Regions from separate parts of the Halpernia sp. GG3 genome, predicted to be linked through region 1. Evidence: riboswitches for the same ligand, from Rfam matches in the RefSeq annotation. Region 1 holds a riboswitch; each other region holds the start of a gene.
What was found. A riboswitch is a leader RNA that binds a small molecule or an ion and turns the genes downstream of it on or off. The one in region 1 is predicted to bind S-adenosylmethionine.
Positions count from the first base shown of each region.

Region 2: another riboswitch for S-adenosylmethionine. It lies ahead of ACVBED_RS07670 (O-acetylhomoserine aminocarboxypropyltransferase/cysteine synthase family protein); the one in region 1 lies ahead of ACVBED_RS01560 (homocysteine S-methyltransferase family protein).
Region 3: another riboswitch for S-adenosylmethionine. It lies ahead of ACVBED_RS03235 (TonB-dependent receptor plug domain-containing protein); the one in region 1 lies ahead of ACVBED_RS01560 (homocysteine S-methyltransferase family protein).

Region 1 covers NZ_JBRIIR020000006.1:125,885-133,413, reverse strand. The annotation lists gene ACVBED_RS01565 (MGH1-like glycoside hydrolase domain-containing protein) at 1-1,268, opposite strand, end outside; SAM riboswitch class I at 1,724-1,830, shown strand; gene ACVBED_RS01560 (homocysteine S-methyltransferase family protein) at 1,893-2,903, shown strand; gene metH (methionine synthase) at 2,982-5,639, shown strand; gene metF (methylenetetrahydrofolate reductase [NAD(P)H]) at 5,698-6,654, shown strand; gene ACVBED_RS01545 (hypothetical protein) at 6,659-7,147, opposite strand; gene ACVBED_RS01540 (DUF5686 family protein) at 7,465-7,529, opposite strand, start outside.
Region 2 covers NZ_JBRIIR020000014.1:31,572-39,100, forward strand. The annotation lists gene ACVBED_RS07655 (citrate synthase) at 1-74, shown strand, start outside; gene ACVBED_RS07660 (dimethylarginine dimethylaminohydrolase family protein) at 435-1,349, shown strand; gene ACVBED_RS07665 (S41 family peptidase) at 1,738-4,989, shown strand; SAM riboswitch class I at 5,298-5,403, shown strand; gene ACVBED_RS07670 (O-acetylhomoserine aminocarboxypropyltransferase/cysteine synthase family protein) at 5,535-6,830, shown strand; gene ACVBED_RS07675 (homoserine O-acetyltransferase family protein) at 6,848-7,529, shown strand, end outside.
Region 3 covers NZ_JBRIIR020000006.1:463,622-471,150, forward strand. The annotation lists gene ACVBED_RS03225 (acyl-CoA dehydrogenase family protein) at 1-363, opposite strand, end outside; gene gyrB (DNA topoisomerase (ATP-hydrolyzing) subunit B) at 538-2,472, shown strand; SAM riboswitch class I at 2,726-2,830, shown strand; gene ACVBED_RS03235 (TonB-dependent receptor plug domain-containing protein) at 2,904-5,336, shown strand; gene ACVBED_RS03240 (APC family permease) at 5,340-6,665, shown strand; gene ACVBED_RS03245 (RsiV family protein) at 6,769-7,529, shown strand, end outside.

The DNA.
Region 1 (7,529 bases):
TGAAATGCCAAATCCCAGGTTGCATACCACGGATATTCCCATTTATCAGGCATAGAAATGATGTCTTTATTATGAAGATGCATCCATTCTGTATTCCGTACGAATTTGTCAAAATTTCTGGGTGCTTCTAAATTTGGATCACCTTTTAGCCATTTCGCAACATTATAATGGTAGAATTGTTTATTCCAGAGAAGTCCTGCAAAAGCCTGTCTCTGAACGTTTTGTTCATCTTTATCGGGAATGTTTCTTTGTAGATTTTCGTAGAAATAATTGGCTTCTTCTTTTCTAATTTCAAATATTTCATCAAAATCATAAAACGCGTCATTCATTTCATGGGGCGAAAGTCTAAAATCAAAAGTTTTTGATTCACCCGCAGCAATTTCTGTATCAATGTGAAAACTTGCTTTGGTGCCAAAATTTTCTGGGTTTACAGTATCGTTTCCGTCAGTGATAAAATCATTTATTCCGTCTTTAAAATAGCCTGATGTTGGAGCTGTATTATAAATTTTAGCAATATTCGTTTCATTTTCGCAAAAAAGTGCTTCAGTTTCAGAATTTCTTGCGTAAAACTTTTTTATAGAAATACTGTCGTGCAAGATATCAATAACCCCGTTTCTTGCTTTTTTTAGTTCTGGTTTGTAATCATTGTATCCCCAAACCCAATTATTTCTGAACCAAACTGTTGGTAAAATTACTAATGGCGCAGAATTTTCACTTCGATTATGAGCCGTAACCCGGATAAAAATATCATCCGGATCAACTTTACAATATTCTATAAAAATATCAAAATATTCATTTTTATTGAATATTCCAGTATCAATTAATTCAAATTCTGGTTCAGTTTTACTTCGGCGTTCATTTTCTTCAACCAATTCTTCATAGGGAAAACGGTTGATTGGGTATTTATAAACCATCTTCATATAACTGTGAGATGGCGTATTATCCAGATAATAAAATAATTCTTTTACGTCTTCACCGTGATTTCCCTGATAATTAGAAACACCAAAAAAACGCTCTTTGACCATTTTATCTTTCTTATTCCAAAATGAAAAGGCAAAACAAAGCAGTTGTTTGGAATCGCTTAAACCTGCAATTCCCTCTTCCGCCCAGCGGAAAACTTTACTTTCTGCTTCATCATGGCTGGTAGACTCCCAGGCATTGCCATCATGGCTGTAATCTTCACGCACATTTCCCCATTGTCGGTTACTTACATATGGCCCCCATTGCCGCCATTGCTCATTTTTTAATCTTTCGTTTTCAATTTTCATATATTTTCCTTAAGATTAAATTTATTTTATTATTAATTACGATATTTCTTTTAGCAGCTATTTCACTTTGTAGAATATCTCTTTTACATCTTATCAGACCAGCTATTTTCGTCCTCCCCTACTAATTTTCTTAAAGCTATTGCGATAGAAAGTAATATACTTCTTCGAAATTTTTGCAATCGTAATTGCAACAAAAGGATTTCAGTTCAGGTCGGGCTACGACTGTTTAACTATTTAAAATTCAAAAATAGTTTGAATTTTCATTTGCAAAATTAATGATTTTTAAATGAATTGAAATATTCAAATCTGTCATACAGCCGCTTTAATTAATCATTTTGAGTGATTAATCCTATTAAGTTTCTTTAAATTTTATTGAAAAACTTTGAAGTATTTCATCAGTTTTCTAATTATTACTCATTATCTTTGTAGCCGAATTGTTCTTTTAAATATTGAAAATGTTATCCAGAAAGGTGGAGGGACTAGACCCTACGAAACCTTGGCAACCTCTCTTTTGAGAAAAGGTGCTACATTCTATTCCGGTTTTTCCGGATGAAGATAACTAATAAATTTTTCTACCTTTCTTCGGTAGCATTTTCAAATTTTTATTTATAACTAAAATTGAAAATGAATTCACAACATATACTTCGCGCCGAACTTTCCAAACGCATCCTAATTTTAGATGGCGCTATGGGAACTATGCTTCAGCGTTATAATTTTACGGAAGCAGATTACCGAGGCGAACGCTTTAAAGATTGGGAATTTTCTTTAAAAGGTAATAATGATTTATTGACTTTAACACAACCAGAAGCCATTTCCGAAGTTCACAGGAAATATTTAGCAGCTGGGGCAGACATTATTGAAACCAATACTTTTTCCGGAACTACCATCGCAATGGCTGATTATCATATGGAAGAACTGGTTTATGAACTGAATTTTGAATCTGCAAAAATCGCCAAAAAAGTTTGCCAGGAATTCACTACAAAAAATCCTGATAAACCTCGATTTGTAGCTGGTTCCATCGGACCAACTAACAAAACAGCCAGTCTTTCACCAGACGTCAATGATCCGGGTTTTCGTGCCATTACTTTTGAAGAACTACGAATTGCTTACAAACAGCAAGCAGAAGCCTTACTAGATGGCGGTTCAGATCTACTTTTGGTAGAAACTATTTTTGACACCTTAAATGCAAAAGCCGCACTTTTTGCTATTGACGAAATTCAGGAAGAGCGAAATATTGAGATTCCAATTATGGTTTCAGGAACCATTACAGATGCTTCAGGAAGAACTCTGAGCGGACAAACCGCGGAAGCATTTTTAATTTCGATTTCACATTTAAATTTACTGAGCGTTGGTTTTAATTGTGCTTTAGGTGCCAAACAATTGACGCCTTATTTGGAAAGTTTAGCAAACAATTCAGAATTTTTTATTTCCGCGTATCCAAATGCAGGATTACCAAATGCTTTCGGGCAATATGATGAAAGTCCAGAATTTATGGCCGAACAGATCCGCGAATTTGTAGATAAAAATTTAATTAATATTATCGGCGGTTGCTGTGGAACAACTCCAGAACATATAAAAGCAATTGCAGATCTGGTGAAAGAATATCAACCAAGAAAAATTAATGTAACAATCTAAAAATGTAACAATGTAACTATCATTTGACATAATAATGTCATTGGTAAACGGTTACATTGATAAATTGGAAAATTATTAATGAAATACTTAAAACTCTCAGGTCTCGAACCTTTAATTATAGCAGAAGAATCCAACTTTATTAATGTTGGTGAGAGAACAAATGTTGCAGGTTCAAAGAAGTTCCTTCGATTAATTAAAGAAGAAAAATTTTCTGAAGCACTTGATATTGCAAGAGAACAGGTTGAAAATGGCGCTCAGATTTTAGATGTCAATTTTGATGATGGTTTACTGGACGGTAAATATTGCATGGTTAAATTCTTAAATTTAATCGCTTCGGAACCGGATATTTCCAGAATTCCAATTATGATTGATTCTTCAAAATGGGAAATTTTAGAAGCGGGTTTGCAAGTCGTTCAAGGAAAATGCGTGGTGAATTCCATCAGTTTAAAAGAAGGTGAAAAAGAGTTCATTGACCACGCTAAAAAAATTAAAAGATATGGTGCGGCAGTAATCGTCATGGCTTTTGATGAAAATGGACAAGCCGATAATTACGAACGCAGACTGGAAATTAGCAAAAGAAGTTATAATATTTTGGTTAATGAAGTTCATTTTCCACCCGAAGATATTATTTTCGATTTAAATATTTTTCCTGTAGCAACGGGAATGGATGAACACCGTCAAAACGCAGTAGATTATATAAAAGCCACAAAATGGGTTCGCGAAAATTTACCTTATGTTTCCGTAAGCGGCGGCGTTTCTAATGTCTCTTTTTCATTTAGAGGAAATGACAATGTTCGGGAAGCAATGCATTCCGTTTTCCTTTACCATGCTATAAAAGCGGGTATGAATATGGGAATTGTTAACCCTAGTTTGCTTACAGTTTATGATGATATTCCAAAGGAACTTTTAGATTTGGTGGAAGATGTAATGCTCGACAGAAATGACGACGCAACAGAAAATCTTTTAGATTATTCCGAACGTGTAAAGTCAGTAAAAAAAGATATTGTCGAAGAATTAGAATGGCGTAAAAATCCATTACAGGAAAGAATTACACACGCTTTGGTCAAGGGAACAGATCGCTTCATCATCGAAGATGTTGAAGAAGCAAGATTGCAATCAAAACGTCCTTTAGATGTCATTGAAATTAATTTAATGACGGGAATGGGCGTAGTTGGTGATTTATTCGGTAGCGGGAAAATGTTTTTACCACAAGTTGTAAAATCAGCAAGAGTGATGAAAAAAGCCGTTGCTTATTTGCAGCCTTATATTGAAGCGCTCAAAGATGAAAAAGCAAAACCCAACGGTAAAATTTTAATGGCAACTGTCAAAGGTGATGTTCACGATATAGGAAAAAATATTGTGAGTGTGGTTTTAGGTTGTAATAATTATGAGATCATCGATTTGGGCGTGATGGTTCCGGCAGAAAAAATAATTGCTGCCGCAATCGAACACAACGTTGATGTTATTGGTTTAAGCGGCTTAATTACACCAAGTTTAGATGAAATGGTTCACGTTGCGGACGAACTTCAACGTCAAAATTTAAAGTTTCCATTGTTGATCGGCGGTGCGACAACTTCCAAAGCACACACTTCCGTTAAAATTTTCCCAAAATATGACCAAACAGTTGTTCATGTGAATGATGCTTCTCGGGCAGTTGGCGTTGTAAGTGCGCTGTTGAGCGACAATAATGAAAAATATATTTCAGATTTAAAATTAGATTATGAAGATTTTCGGGAGAAATTTCTAAACCGTCAAATTGAGAAAGAATACTTGAAAATTAAAGATGCTCGCTCTCAAAAGTTTGAAATCGATTGGCGACATGAAACAATTTTAACACCCAACTTCTTAGGAATTAAAATTATAGAAAATCAGGATCTAAAAGAACTTTTACCTTTTATAGACTGGACTCCATTTTTCCAAGCGTGGGAATTGCACGGTAAATTTCCGCAGATTTTGACCGATGAAGTTGTGGGTGAACAAGCCACCGAACTTTTCGGCGAAGCGCAAGAGATGTTGAAGAAAATTATTGATGATAAATTATTTACCGCAAAAGGAATTTTCGGAATTTTTCCTGCCAATTCTAATAATGAAGATGACATTCTAGTTTTTGATGATGATAAAGTTTATAGAAAATTTCACACGCTTCGCCAACAGTTAAAAAAATCGGCTGGCAAAAAATATTCTGCTCTGAGTGATTTTATAGCGCCTAAAGAATCTGGAAAACAAGATTATATTGGCGCATTTTGTGTATGTACCGGTTTTGGAACCGAAGAACTGGCACAAAAATATTACGAAGCCGGCGATGATTATAATGCAATAATTGTAAAAGCTTTAGCAGACAGACTTGCAGAAGCATTTGCAGAATTTTTACATTATAAAGTTCGGACACAATATTGGGGTTACGCAGAAAATGAAGATTTACCAAATGAAGATTTAATTGCCGAAAAATATTCCGGAATTCGCCCTGCACCAGGTTATCCTGCTTGTCCGGATCATTTAGAAAAACCAACGATTTGGGATTTATTAAAAGTAAAAGAAAATATTGGTGTAGAATTGACAGAAAGCATGGCGATGTTTCCAACTGCCGCAGTTTCCGGGTACTATTTTGCCAATCCACAAGCGAAATATTTTGGAGTAGGGAAAATAAAAGAAGATCAATTGGAAGATTATGTGAAACGTAAAAACGTTGATTATGATTACGCAAAACGTTGGTTAAGTCCAAATTTAGCGGATTAATTTATATAAGAAAGCAAAATTTAGATTAAAAAAAACTGCGAAGCAGTGAAATTACTATATGAAAATAACAGACCACATTAACCAATCAAAAGACAAAACCATCTTTTCTTTTGAAATTTTACCGCCTCTAAAAGGTCAAAATATACAGTCTATTTTTGATGCGATCGATCCTTTGATGGAATACGATCCAAAATTTATAGACGTTACATATCACCGCGAAGAATATGAATATATTGAACGAGAAAACGGACTTTTAGAAAAAAGAATCGTAAGAAAACGTCCCGGAACTGTTGGGATTTGTGCCGCAATTCAAAACAAATACCACGTTGACGCCGTTCCGCATATTTTGTGCGGCGGTTTTAGCCGAGAGGACACAGAAAATTTTTTAATTGAAGTAGATTTTTTAGGCATTCAAAATGTGGTCGCTTTACGCGGTGACGCTGTAAAAACTGAAACTTATTTTAAACCGGATAAAAATGGACATGCTTTCGCTAAAGATTTGGTAGAGCAGATAGTTCAAATGAATCAGGGAAAATATTTAGATGAAACTTTAGAAAATTGTTGTGCAACCAATTTTAATATAGGCGTTTCGGGTTATCCGGAAAAACACATGGAGGCAGCGAGTTTTGAGCAGGATTTATACCATTTGAAAAAGAAAATCGAGGCTGGCGCAGATTATATCATCACACAAATGTTTTTTGATAATCAAAAATACTATGAATTCGTCGATAATTGTCGCGGCGCAGGAATTACCGTCCCAATTATTCCAGGGATAAAACCGTTGGTAACTAAAAATCAGTTGAGCCTCATTCCGCACCGTTTCAGTGTGGATCTACCCAACGATTTAGTAATTTCAATTGCAAAATCTAAAGACAATGCCGAAGCCAAAGAAATCGGGATTGAGTGGTGCATCGAGCAAAGCAGAGATCTAATAAAAAATAATGTACCTGTTTTACACTACTATTCTATGGGAAAAAGTGCTAATTTGGAACGTGTTGTAAAAGAAGTTTTTTAAAAATTTAATATGCCGGACAATCCTGCACCGAAATATCTTTTAAAATTACTTCCTGTTTATTCAGTTGTACTTTTACTTCAGAAAATTTCCCATAGAGACAATCACCTGTCTTTTCTTTAAAATCACCTTCTGTTGCTGTAATTTTAACATCTTTACCTGAAAGATGATATTCATTATCGGTAAAATTCAGCAAGTCTAGGGCATAAGTTTTACCGTTGATATTAATCTCGCCAGTATTACTGTGTGTGTCAAAAAAGAACATGGTTCTTTTATCCTGGCTAAAAACCGTTTTCCCTTTTTCTGCAAAGATGTTCAATGGCACAACGGTTAATGGAATACTTGCTGTAACTGAATCTTTTTTAATATTGAGAGAATCTTTTACTGCAGAATTTTGTGTCATCTTCTCATCCTTTTTACAGGAATTTAAACAGAAAAAAAGAACACAGCATAAGCTTAATAATTTCATCGGTAATTTTTTAATTTTTAGAGTCATAATTTTAATCTTTTACAAGAATTAAATAAGTCCAAGGCTTCATTTCAAAACTTGTTTTAACAGCTAAATTACTTTTTTTACATGAGAAAAGATCGGTATAATTTCCTTTAAAATAATTGGTATTTAAATCCACAGAAGCCGTATCATTAGAAAAATTAAAAATCGGCAAGATATCATCACCAGAACTTTCTCTTTAAAGTGAGAAGCACACACAAAGTATTAAAAAGCGCGCAGAAAAAGACGATTTTGTAGAAGAATACTGAAACTATAACTTTAATAGCTACTAAACTTAAAAGCTAAATATCAAGAGATATTAATTAAAAAGATGTTTTAAAGCCAAATCTAATTCCAAATTTCGGGGAATTACGATGCATATTAGAAA
Region 2 (7,529 bases), on a different contig from region 1:
ATCCAATCGGTAGACCGAGACAGGTTTACCAAGGTGCAACTCCACGTGATTATGTGGAAATGAGCAAAAGATAATTCTCATTAAATAATATAAATCTCCCTTTTAATTTTATTTAAAAGGGATTTTTTTTAGAGCATATTTGACAATGTCGAAAGTTATTTTTTATTTTTTTTGGCGCCTTTTCCGTCTTCTTTTTTCAAAACGAGGAACGAGTTTCGATGATTTAAATAAAAATAAATAATAAACTAAATCGATTTTTTTACCATTTTTTCACCAGCTAAAAAAGGCTTTCCATTCGAGCCCGGGCGTAATTTTCGTAAAATAGAATTCGCTTGTTTTATAAAATATTTAGACTGTAGGAAATCTCTTTTTAAACTTGATTCTAGGTTATTTCCGCTTGGTTCTTTTCCCTATATTTGTGTAATTCTCAATCTATGAAACTGAACATTAAAAACGAAACCGGAAAATTAATATCTGTCGTCTTAGGTCAGCCCCAATCGATGGGCGGTGTTCCTACTTTGGAAGAAAGTTACGATGCAAAATCTTATCATACTTTACAAAATGACACTTATCCTGTAGAAAAAGATATTACTTTAGAAATGACCGCTTTTGAAAAGATTCTTGAAAAATATAAGGTAGAAGTGTTTCGCCCAAATGTTATACAAGATTATAATCAGGTTTTTGCTAGAGATGTCGCCTTCGTGATTGAAGATAAAATGATTATTTCAAACGTTATTCACGACCGATCTGATGAACAAGAAGCTTACCGAAAAATTTTCGAAAAAGTAAAATGGCGGGATATTATAAATCTTCCTGAAACTGCTCATATTGAAGGTGGCGACGTAATTGTGTGGAATGATTTTATTTTCATTGGCACTTGTTACAGTGAAGATTACCGCAATTTTAAAACTGCCCGAACTAATCAGTATGCAATAGAAATTCTAAAAGAATATTTTCCTAAAAAGAGGATCTTAGATTTTGAACTCAAGAAGAATGATCAATTGCCTTATGAGGGAATTTTACATTTAGACTGTACTTTTAATCCAATTGGTAAGGATAAATGCATCATTTATAAAAATGGATTTGTAGATGAAAGTGACTATCAATTAATCATCGATATTTTCGGGGAAGAAAACTGTTTTCATGTGACCGACGCAGAAATGTTTGACATGTTTCCAAATGTCTTTTCAATTTCACCTGAAGTAGTCGTGTCAGATAAAGCATTTACAAGACTTAATAATCACCTCAGAAATGAATGGGGAATAACCGTAGAAGAAATACCATACCGGGAAATTTCTAAAATGGGTGGACTTTTCAGATGCTCTACAATGCCTTTGGTTAGGGAGTGAAATAAATAATTATCAAATTTTTTATTAAAAATTTAGAGATTTAAAAACCTTTCAGGCTTTGCAGTAGAAATTATCTTTAGAAACGAGCTCAGCTTAGAAGATCCACAAAATAGCTGGATAAATTAAATAAATATTCCGACATTTTTGCTAATTTTTATCGGGTTGCCAAACTTGACTTTATTGTTGAAGTGATCGATCAGGATTTACCAGAACAAAACTTATCAAAGGATTTAAAAATATCTGAGAATAAAGTTGGGAATAACTAAGGAAAAAGCATTGGACTATCTTCTCTGTAGGTTATTTGTTTCAAAAGAGGTTTTGTATATTACACATTTTAAATAACCATTGTATATCATTATTTTTAGAATCTAAATCAAAAACAGAAAACATGAAAAAATTTTTACTCTCCTTCATTTTCTTAACTTTATTTTTTATCGCGGCAAAAGCACAACAACCTTTATGGATGCAGCAACCTGCTATTTCGCCTAATGGACAATGGGTTGCTTTTGAGTATAAAGGAAATATTTTTAAGGTTTCAACAAACGGTGGGCAAGCTTTGCCATTGACAATTACATCAGATTATAACGGTTATCCAATTTGGAGCCATGACAGTAAAACAATCGCTTTTGCATCTGACCGTAATGGTGATTTTGACGTTTTCAGCATGTCGGCAAATGGTGGTTCTGCAATCCGATTAACTTATAATTCCGATAAAGATATTCCTTATGATTTCAGTATTGATGATAAAAAAGTACTTTTTGGTTCTAATCGTCATGATGTTTATACTTCTGTTCGTTTCCCAGGGGATGCTTATTGGAATAAATTATATGAAGTTCCCGTAAAAGGAGGAAGAAGCGTAATGATAAATTCGGCAGGAACAGAATATGTTCATTTGAATTCGACGGGTGATAAAATTATTTATCAAGACAGAAAAGGATATGAAAATGCTTATCGTAAACACCATACTTCTGCCATTACCAGAGATATTTGGGTATTAGATTTAAAAACTAACCAATATAAAAAAGTTTCAAATTTCATCGGCGAAGACCGCGAACCTGTTTGGGGTGATGGTAATACATTTTATTATTTGAGTGAACAAAAAGGAAATCAAAATTTGTTTAAATCGTCTGTTACTGCTTCAGATAATGTTACTCAACTTACTACATTCGATAAAAATCCGGTAAGAAATCTATCTAGAGCTAATGATGGTACTTTTGCTTTTACACAAGATGGAAATATCTATTTATTAAAAGAAGGTGGGCAACCTAAAATCTTAAACTTTACAATCGGTGCTGATTTTGCTACGGACCAAACTGAAACCGTTCCTGTTAAAGAAAACGCAACAGAGATAGCGGTTTCACCAAGCGGAAAGGAAATTGCTTTTGTTTATAGAGGTGAAATTTTTGTAACAGCCGTTGATGGTTCTACTACAAAAAGAATTACTAACACTCCTTATCAAGAAAGAATGGTAAGCTTTAGTCCGGATGGAAAAAAGCTGCTTTATTCAGTAGAAAATGATAATTCCTGGGATATTTATGAAGCAAGTTTAGCCAATCCATTAGAAAAATTTTTCTATGCTTCTACAGTAATCAATACCAAACCTATTGTTAATACGGATAAGGATGAATTTCAAGCAAATTATTCTCCCGATGGAAAGAAAATAGCTTACTTAGAAGAGAGAAATATTTTAAAAGTATTGGACATCGCCACCAAAAAAACGGTAACAGTATTACCAGAGAAATTAAATTATTCTTATTCTGATGGTGATCAATATTTTACATGGTCGCCAGATAGCAAATACTTGTTAGCACAATCTAGCGAAGGCGGCGGTTGGTTTTCGCCAGAAGTAGTTTTACTAAAAGCAGACGGAACAGGCAAACGAGTAAATTTGACAGAAAGTGGCTTTAACGACTATCATCCTCAGTTTGGGATGGATGGCAAAATGATGTATTGGATTACCGATAAAGATGGGATGAAAAACTTGAGTAGAGGCAGCCAAAGTGACGTTTACGCCATGTTTTTTGATCAAGATATTCGGGATAAATACCAACTAAGCAAAGAAGATTTCGATTTACAAAAAGAAATAGAAAAGAAAGATAGTACTAAAATCGGTGATAAAAATGACGTTAAATCTAAAAAGATCAAGTTAGTAAAAAAAGAAGAAAAACCTATATTTGAACCTAATCTTAAAAATTTAGAAAACAGAACCAAAAGATTGACCATCAGCTCTACTGATATCGGTGGTGTAGCTTTATCAAAAGATGGTGAAAAATTATATTATTTAGCAAAGTATGAAAAAGGTTATGATTTATGGATGACGATGCCTCGTACCCATGAAACCAAAGTTTTGGCGAAATTGGGCGTAACTGATGGCAGTTTGGAATTAAGCAATGACGGCAAAGATCTGTTTGTTTTGGCTGGTGGCAACATCATGAAAGTAGGTGTTGATGACGGTAAAGTTTCTCCAATGAAAATTGATGCTTCTATGGAATTGAATGCATCTGAAGAGCGGAAATATATGTTTGATCATGCCTGGAAACAGGTGAAGAAAAAACTGTTCGACCCAAAACTGCAAGGGGTAGATTGGGATGGTTATCATACTACTTACAGCAAATTTCTTCCCTATATTAATAACAATTATGATTTTGAAGTTTTATTGAGCGAGTTTTTGGGAGAATTAAATGCTTCACATACAGGTGGTGGGTACAGAGTTAAAAAAATGAATGCTGATGCAACAGCTGCGTTAGGTTTATTATATGATGTTACCAAAGGCGGTGACGGCTTGGTGGTAAAAGATATAATAGCTGCCGGACCTTTTGATAAAGCGAAAACCGAGATGAAAGCAGGAATGATCATCGATAAAATAAATGGTAACGAGATAACAGCTGATGTTGATTGGGCAATTTTTCTAAACCATAAAGAAGGTAATTTTACGAGAATAGATTTCCACGATCCAAAAACAAATAAAACCATTAGCGAAGTTGTAAAACCTATATCAGTTGGTGTGGAAAGCGGTGTTTTACTTTACAAACGTTGGACAGATAAGATGGCCCAACTAACGGATAGTCTTTCTGGTGGTAGAGTTGGTTATGTGCATATAAGAAGTATGGACGACCCAAGTTTTAGGGTGACTTTTGATAAAGTTTTAGGTAAAAACGTGAAGAAGGAAGCGCTAATTGTAGATACTCGTTTTAACGGTGGCGGTTGGTTGCATGATGATTTGGTTACTTTCTTAGGAGGAAAAGAATATTTTACTTTACGCCCACAAGGGAATATCACTACAGGTGGCGAGCCGATGAATAAATGGACTAAACCAAGTTGCGTAGTAATGAGTGAAGGCAATTATTCTGATGCTTTTATGTTTCCTTATGCATATAAAGAATTAGGATTGGGTAAATTAATTGGAATGCCTGTTGCAGGAACCGGAACCGCAGTTTGGTGGGAAACACAAATAGATCCAACCATTTATTTCGGTATACCAATGATTGCTACTTACGGTGCTGGCGAAACCCAGGCTACAGAAAATCATCAACTAGAACCTGATATTAAGGTAAATAACGATTATAATAAATTTTTGAACGGCGAAGACCAACAATTGGAAGCTGCCGTGAAAGAAATGTTGAAAGAAGTAAAAAAATAAATCCGGCTAAAAACAATATTCCAAGAAGTAAATTCCGCCTGCCGATGGTAGGTAGGCGGAAATATTGCCAAGGCGTCTTTAAAAAAACTGAAGCTTGAAGACGATGAAGACGGTATCAATTTCGGATTATAAACTAATTTTTGTGGTACCGAGTTTTGAAAATGAAGATGGATGAATTATTCAAATGTTCAACATTGAGATTGGTTAGGGAACAAATTAAATTATTATCAATTTTTTTAATTAAAAATTTGGAGATTTAAAAAACCTTTCTATCTTTGCACCAGAAATTACGTTCTTTAAAACATCGCAACTTATTTAGAAAAGTGGAGGGAATTGACCCGGTGAAACTTTGGCAACCTGTTTAGAAATAAATAAGGTGCAAAATTCAACTCGCAATGGCGGGAAAGATAAGTCAGAAACAGAAATATAAAAATTATACATTTATATCAAACTCTTTCGTCTTATCGAAAGAGTTTTTTTATGCTCTTTCGGTAAGCTTTTCAGAAGATAAGTTGCACAACATTTAAAATAAAATTATTTAAAATATGAGCAATTTAAAATTTGAAACATTGCAACTTCATGCGGGACAAACCATAGATTCAACCACAAATTCCAGGGCGGTTCCGCTCTATCAAACCGCTTGTTATACTTTCAACGATGCACAGCACGCTGCTAATCTTTTTGGTTTAAAAGAATTCGGAAATATTTATACCCGTTTAATGAATCCGACAACGGATGTTTTTGAAAAAAGAGTTGCTGCGCTACACGGCGGAGTTGCTGCTTTAGCAACAAGTTCTGGTCATGCCGCACAGTTTTTAGCAATTACAAATATTCTTCAGGCTGGAGATAATTTCGTGAGTTCGCCGTATTTGTACGGTGGAAGTTTTAATCAGTTTAAAGTAACTTTTAAAAAATTAGGGATCGAATGCCGCTTTGCAAAAGATGACGAACCGCAAGATTTTGAGGAACAAATCAATGAAAATACAAAAGCCATCTATGTTGAAACCATCGGTAATCCAAGTTTAAATGTAGCAGATTTTGAAGCAATTGCAGCAGTTGCAAAAAAACATAATCTTCCTTTAATCGTTGATAATACTTTTGGTGCGGGTGGATTTATTTTTCAACCTTTAAAACATGGTGCAAATATCGTGGTAGAATCTGCTACAAAATGGATCGGCGGTCACGGCACTTCCATCGGTGGAATTATCGTAGATGGCGGAAATTTTGATTGGGGAAGTGGGAAATTTCCACAATTTTCTGAGCCTTCAGAAAGTTACCACGGTTTGATTTTTTCTGATGTTTTTGGTGTTAACGGCTCTTTTGGAAATATTGCTTTCATCATAAAAGCGAGAGTAGAAGGTCTTCGAGATTTTGGTCCAACTATTTCGCCATTTAATTCTTTTCTTTTAATTCATGGTCTTGAAACTTTATCGCTTCGTTTAGAAAGAACCGTTCAAAATGCGCAGAAAGTCGCAGAATTTTTGGAAGATCATCCACAAGTTGAAAAAGTATTATATCCAGGTTTGCCAAGTTTCCCCGATCATGAAAATGCAAAAAAATATTTTAAAAATGGTTTTGGTGGCGTACTAAGTTTTGAAATAAAAGGTGGAAAAGAATCTGCGATAAAATTCATCAATAGTTTAGAACTAATCAGCCACGTTGCCAATGTGGGTGATTCTAAAACTTTAATTATTAATCCTGCTTCTACTACTCACGAGCAGCTTTCTGAAGAAGAACAATTGCACGCGGGAATCAAACCTGGACAAGTTCGCATCAGTGTAGGAATTGAGCATATAGATGATATTTTAGATGATATCAACCGCGGATTTGCCGGGATTTAATTTTTAAAATTTAGATATTGAAACATTTTAAAACAGAAGATTTTGTTCTTGAATCTGGTATTAAAATTTCCGAAATTAACATTGCTTATCAGATTTTTGGTGAATTTTCTTCATCGAAAAAAATAATCTGGGTTTGTCATGCCTTGACCGGAAACTCAGATGTTGAAGACTGGTGGGAAGGTTTATTTGGAAAAAGTGAGGTATTTAATTCTGAAAATTATACCCTGATTTGTGCAAATATTTTAGGCTCTTGTTATGGAACTTCATTTAAATCTGAAGAAAGATTACCACTAATTTCTATTCGAGATATGGTAGAAATGCACCAAAGATTAGCGAATTTTCTTCAAATTTTTAAAATTGATATGTTAATTGGTGGTTCTCTCGGTGGAATGCAAGCTTTAGAATGGTCGGTTATAAATCCAAATTTCATTGAGAATTTGTGCCTAATTGCTACTAATGCAAAGCATTCGGCATGGGGAATTGCGTTTAATGAAGCCCAAAGAATGGCATTAAATTCTGGTGAAAATGGAATTGAAGCAGCGCGAGCCATTGCGCTGCTTTCTTACCGTAATTATGAAACCTTTCAAAAAACCCAAGAGGATAGTGAAGAAAAATTAGAAAATTTTCGGGCGGCGACTTACCAAAATTACCAAGGTGCAAAATTAAAGAAAAGATTTACAAAGGAAAGTTACTGGATAT
Region 3 (7,529 bases), 340 kb from region 1:
ACCGAGTACTTTTCCGGAAGCTAAACTCGGCAGCCATTTATTGCGTTGTTCCTCATTTCCAAACTCATAAATATGATTTGTACATAAAGAATTGTGCGCTGCAACAGATAAGCCGATTGATGGATCAACTTGGGAAATCTCATCCAAAATTGTCACATATTCGTGGTAACCTAAACCGGAACCGCCATATTTTTCAGGAATTACAATTCCCATAAAACCCATTTCGCCAAGTTGGTGAAAAAGATCTACAGGAAAAGTTTGACTTTCATCCCAATCCATAATATTCGGTCTAATATTTTTTTCAGCGAAATCCTTTGCGGTTTCGGCAATCATCTGAATATTTTCTCTCATTTCAGAATTCATAAATTTTTTTTGGGTAAAGATAAGGAATTAGATATAAATTTTGTTAAAAAAAGTTACTTCATGTCATTTGAAATACGATAAAATATTTAAAATGGATTCAGGGAACAATCCTTTTTCGTGAGAAATTTCGTGTTATTTTTTGTATATTTGTTGGTATTTTTAAAAACAAAATTAATGAGCAATAAACAATATACCGCGAGTAGCATACAGTCTTTAGAGGGAATGGAACATGTGAGATTAAGACCGTCCATGTACATCGGGGATATAGGATTAAGAGGACTTCACCACTTAGTTTATGAAGTAGTAGATAATTCAATTGATGAAGCTTTAGCGGGACATTGCGATACTATTTCAGTAATAATTCATGAAGGAAACAGTATTTCTGTAAAAGATAATGGCCGTGGAATCCCTGTTGATTTACACGAAAAAGAACAAAAATCTGCGCTGGAAGTTGTAATGACTAAAATTGGCGCAGGTGGTAAATTTGATAAAGATTCTTATAAAGTTTCCGGTGGCTTGCACGGTGTAGGAGTCTCTGTGGTAAATGCACTTTCTACAAAATTGGTTGCGACTGTTTTTAGAGAAGGAAAAGTGCATCAACAGGAATATTCAAAAGGTGCTGCTTTAGCAGATGTGAAAGAAATTGGAACGACAGATATTAGAGGAACAGAAGTTTTTTTTCAGCCTGATGGTTCTATTTTTAATGAGTTAGAATTTAATTACAGCACTTTGGCTTCAAGAATGCGTGAACTTTCTTATTTAAATAAAGGTGTTACAATTACTTTAACCGATGAACGTGAGACTGAAGATGACGGCAGTTTTCCTTCAGAAGTTTTTCACTCAGTAGGTGGTTTAAAAGAATTTGTAGAATATATTGATGGAAATCGTGAGTCTATCATGGAAAAAGTAATTTTCATGGAAGGTGAAAGAGACGATATTCCTGTGGAAGTTGCAATGCGCTACAACACATCTTACAATGAAAATCTACACTCATACGTTAATAATATTAATACCCACGAAGGTGGAACTCACCTGACAGGTTTTAGACGTGCATTAACAAGAACTTTGAAAAAATTTGCTGACGAACTAGGACTTCCTGCCAAAGAAAAAGTAGAAGTGACAGGCGATGATTTTAGAGAGGGCTTAACCGCCATTATTTCCGTTAAAGTAATGGAGCCTCAGTTTGAAGGGCAAACCAAAACAAAATTAGGAAACTCTGAAGTGGCGAGTGCAGTTGATAAGATCGTAGGTGAAATGCTTTCCAATTTCTTGGAAGAAAATCCGAACGAAGCCAAAATTATCGTTCAAAAAGTAGTTTTAGCGGCGAAAGCGAGGCAAGCAGCGAAAAAAGCCCGCGAAATGGTGCAGCGTAAATCGCCGATGGGCGGAAGTGGTTTGCCAGGAAAATTGTCTGACTGTTCTTCAAAAGATCCTGCTGAAAGTGAATTGTTTCTTGTCGAGGGAGATTCTGCAGGTGGAACTGCAAAACAAGGTCGTGACCGGTTGTTTCAAGCGATTTTACCTTTAAGAGGTAAAATTCTAAATGTTGAAAAAGCAATGCTTCATAAGGTTTACGATAATGAAGAGATTAAAAATATTTACACTGCACTTGGTGTAAGTGTCGGCACAGAAGAAGATTCTAAGGCTTTAAATATAAAAAAATTACGCTATCACAAAATAGTCATTATGTGTGATGCCGATATTGATGGCGCGCATATTTCGACTTTAATTTTGACATTTTTCTTTAGATATATGAAGGAATTAGTTGAAAACGGCTATGTTTATATTGCATCGCCGCCACTCTATTTACTTAAAAAAGGAAATAAAAAAGTGTACACCTGGAATGAAAAGGAACGTGAAGAAGAAACTTTCAAACTTTCACCAGATGGAAAAGGCGTTGATGTACAGCGTTACAAAGGTTTGGGTGAAATGAACCCAGAGCAGTTATGGGAAACCACTTTAAATCCTGAAAACAGAACTTTAAAACAGGTAACTATCGAAAATGCGGTGGATGCAGATAATGTTTTCTCAATGTTGATGGGCGATGAAGTTCCACCGAGACGTGAATTTATAGAGAAAAATGCAAAATATGCAAAAATTGATGTTTAAGCGTTTTTGTTGATAATAATTAATCCCAATCCTTAAAATGGTTGGGATTTTTTTAGTTCTAAGAGTAAATTAAAAATTGATAAATTCAATATAAAGACAATTTGCTTTTTCGTAAAAATTTCTTAAAATATTTTACGTTAAATGACCTATGAATCGCCTTTTTCTCACTCAATTTTATATGACCAAATATGAAATTTAAATTTTAATATTTCTCTTATTTGGATTATATTGCAAAATAATTTATTTTTGCGCAGACTTATCAAGAAAGGTGGAGGGATTTGGCCCTTTGAAACCTTGGCAACCGACATTTCTATGGTGTAATGGTGCTAAATCCACCCTTTAATGGGGAAGATAATATATGAATTACTTTTTTTATTATTTCTTGATATTTCGTTTTTATTACTTAGCGTTAAAAATCTAAAAATTAAGGAATGAAGAAAATTACTTTTTCTATTTTATTATTAGGAACTTTCTATAGTATTTATGCACAAGAAAAAACCAAGGATATTGAGGATGTCGTGATTGTGGGAAATCGTGGTTTACCTCGTTCTAAAATTAATTCTCCAGTCGCAGTTGATGTTATTTCGGTTGCAAAAATTCAAAAATCTGCGCCTCAAAGTACCGTGCAAGATTTATTAAATTATATTATTCCTTCGTTTAATTCAGTGCATCAATCTGCCTCTGATGGTACGGAACATATTGATCCTGTTACTTTACGAGGTATGGGGCCAGACCAAGTTTTAGTATTAATTAATGGAAAAAGAAGACATACAACTTCTTTGGTTAATTATCAAAATACAGTTGGGAATGGTTCTGTGGGTACAGATTTAAGCACAATTCCTGTTTTAGCTATTGATAGAATAGAGGTATTAAGAGATGGTGCTTCTGCACAATATGGTTCTGATGCCATTGCAGGTGTCATCAATATTATTCTTAAAAAAAATCAAGGCGCTTCAGCTTCTATTACCTACGGAAAAACCAGTAGAAGTGATGGTGGAAATTTACAAGCCGGTGTCAATTATGGTGCAAGTATTAGTAAAGATAAAGGTATAATAAATCTTACTTTGCAACTGAGTGACAGGCAAAAAACTAACCGGACTCAGAATAATAATCTTGATATTTTTGGGAATAATTTTGCATATGATTTTGCAGATAATCCTGCTGCGGCAAGGTCAGCTGATGATGCCGAAATTGCTAAAAGAGGATTAACAAGAGATTATTTCAACTTTCAAGTGGGAGATGCGCATATTAAATTAGGTCAACTTTTTCTAAATGCAGAATATCAATTAAATGATAAATTTATTGTTTATACTTTTGGCGGATTTAGCATAAAAGAGGGACAAGGTTATGGATTTAGAAGATTGCCAAGCGAAACTAGTAATGTAGTTTTATCCATTTATCCAAATGGTTTTCAACCAATTTTAGGTTCAAAAATTTATGATATTTCTCAATCTGCAGGTGTACGCTACCACGATAATAATTGGAGTGCAGATTTTAGCAATACTTTTGGGAGCAACGTTTTTGAGTATAACGTAAGTAATACTAACAACGCGTCATTAGGTGCAAAATCTCCTACAAGTTTCTACGCTGGTTCTCATGGATTTCTACAAAATACGATCAATTTAGACATCAGCAAAAAATTTGAAAAAATTAATCTTGCTTTTGGTGGTGAGTATCGTTTTGAGCAATATCAAATAAAAACTGGCGAGGTTGCATCTTATGCAACTTACGACATCTATGGAAATATTGCCAATTCTTCTACCAACACAAGTGATATCTCAGGAACTGGAGGGTCCCAATCTTTCACAGGTTTTTCTCCGGCGAATGCTTTAACCAAGAATAGAAATTCATTATCAGCCTATGCAGATGTATCTTATGATATTAAAAATTTCTATATTGATGTGGCTACTAGATTTGAGCATTATTCAGATTTTGGAAACTCCATCAATGGTAAATTAGCAATGCGGTATGAGATTTTGAAAAATTTTGCCCTTAGAGGTGGCATAAGTTCAGGTTTTAGAGCTCCGTCTTTACAACAGAAATATTTTAGTAATTTTTATTCTGATATTTCCACTACAGGTGTAGGGATTGTAAATAAAGGAATTTTTAATAATGATAGCGATGTTGCAAAAGCATTGGGTTTTGATAAATTAAAACAAGAAAAATCTATTAATACAAGTCTTGGTTTTACTTTGAAACCTTTGGATAATTTATTTATCACAGTGGATGGTTATTTAATAACGGTAAAAGATAGAATTGTACTTACTAGCCAAATTAGTAGTTCTTTGATTACACAAAATGGTGCAGAAGCGGCAAGATTATTTGCCAACGCGATTGATACTAAAACGAAAGGTGTAGATGTAGTTGCAACCTATAAATGGAATATTGGTGGTGGTATTTTAGATATTAATTTGGCAGGAAATTATAACGAAACCAAAATTACCAATTTTCATTTTCCTACAAGTTTAACAGCAAATGGACTTTCTCAAAACGATTATTTTGGACCCGATCAAATCAACATTATAGAATCGCTTTCACCTAAAACCAAAGCAACTTTGGGTTTGAATTATAAAATTAACAAAATTAATTTGATGGTAAGAAACACCATGTTTGGTAAAGTGATCAGAGATGGCTTTCCTTTTGGTTTAGTACAAGAATTCAGTCCAAAAGTAGTTACTGATGTAAGTTTAGGATATGATTTTACTAAAAAAATTAATGTTACAATTGGTGCTAATAACGTGTTTGATGTATTCCCGGATAAGCAGATCTATGAAAATTCTTACTTTGGTGTGTTTAAATATGCACCGGTACAAATGGGAACTTTAGGGGCCTATTTCTTCGGAAGGATAAATTATAATTTCTAGAAAATGAGTAAGATCCCAAGTAAAATTGGTTGGAAAACGGCTGCTGCGATTGTGATTTCTAACATGATAGGGACGGGTATTTTTACAACATTAGGATTTCAAGTTGCCGATTTGCATAACACGTTTACTATATTGTTACTGTGGATAATTGGTGGCGTTTTAGCACTTTTTGGTGCGTTTTGTTATGCTGAATTAGGCACTTTTTTCAAAGGAAATGGCGGAGATTATATTTATCTTTCTCGTACTTTTCATCCTATTTTTGGGTATTTAAGTAGTTGGGTATCATTGGTCATTGGTTTTTCTGCCCCAGTTGCTTTGGCGGCTTTAGCGATGAGCAAATATCTAGCGGCATTTGGTTATAATTTTGGTAATTATTTTTCGATTGCGGTTATTTTAGCGGTCGCTTTCGCCTTATCATTTAGTGTTTCAGTATCTGGGAAATTTCATAATTTTTTCACCTTAATTAAAATTTTATTCATTATTATTTTAATTGCAGTGGGGATTTATCTTCCAGAAAATCCCAAATTTAGTAGTCTTAATTTTGATTTAAGTTGGAAAACTGAAATTTTACTGCCGACATTCGCCAGTTCATTAATCTTTGTAGGTTACTCTTATACCGGTTGGAATTCTGCATCTTATATTTCTGGTGAAATTGAAAATCCCAACAAAAATCTGCCAAAAGCATTAATTATCGGAACACTTTTCGTCACCATTTGTTACGTTTTTATTAACTTTATAATGTTGAAAAACGCTCCAATTTCTTTATTACAAGGTAAAGAAGACGTTATGGGAATTGCAGCAAAATTTATGCTCGGAAAGACTGGGAAAATAATTAATTTCTTCATTGCATTACAGTTAGTTGCTACAATTAGCGGATATCTTTGGGTAGGATCGCGTATTACACAAGCCACCGCAGTAGAAAATAAATTGTGGAGTCCACTTGCAAAAACCAATAAACACCATGTCCCAGTTCGTTCGATTTTTACGCATGCTACTATCGCAATTTTGATTATTTTAACAGGAAGTTTCAGGGAAATATTTACCTATACTTCATTTGTGCTTCAAGTTTTAGCGACTGTTGCTATTTCTACTGCGTTTTTCATTAAAAAAGAAAATCGTAAAATTTTTAAAAATAATTTGTTCTATGTTTTCCCGACTGTTTTTTTAATTTTTAGTTTCTACATTTTATATTTTACTTTCGAGAATAATCCTAAAGAAAGTCTAGTTGGATGTTTAATCATCGTTTTAGGCTTTATTATATACAGGTTTGATAGTAAAACTGGGAATAAAATTGAGGACATGTCATCAAAACAAAAAATTGATGTTTAAATAAATTTCCATAATAAATATAAAGCCTGTTTTTTCAACGGGCTTTTTTTTGGCTAAAACTTTAGGACTGTTTTTTGTATCTAATGTTTTTTAAAAACTATCCATGAAAAATATTATTGCTGCAGGTTTTTTAATTGCAACACTTTTTAGTTGTAAAAAAACGGAAACAACTACAATTACGTCCAACAAAGACTCTGCGAAAGTTGAAGAAGTAAAATTTAGTATAGATTCCGTTAAATTGAGTGATTCTGTAAAAATTAGCAAAAGTCTTACGGCTAATTTTAAGACTTCGGTTTTAGTATTCCCAAGTTTGAAAAATAAAACTTTATTAGACAGTATTTATTCTAAAGCTAATCTAAAATTAGCGAGTTATAGCAAAGAAGATTTACAGAAAGCACTAAAAGATAAAAAAGAGAAATATTTTGCAGAAAATAGAAAAGATATGGAGGGTTATCCTGAAGTTTCTAAGCAAACATGGAATCAAACTTCCAGTATGAAACTTTTTAATAAAGATGGAAATTTCATGACTTTACAATATACTGGCGACGGTTTTTCTGGCGGTGCGCACGGTTATTACTATGAATTTTACAAAAACTTTGATTTAAAAAACAATAAAACAATCCAGTTAAAAGATATTTTAAAAACCACAGATGCTAAAAGTTGGGATCCAATTATGATGAAGAATTTTTTAAAAAATAAAGATTATACTATTGATTTACTTTTTGATAAAAGAATTCCGCTGAATAATAATTTTTATTATGATAAAAACACTTTATACTTTGTTTACGGTCAATATGAAATTGCACCCTATTCCTCGGGAATTATAAAAATTGATATTCCATTTTCTGAAATCTCTCAGTATCT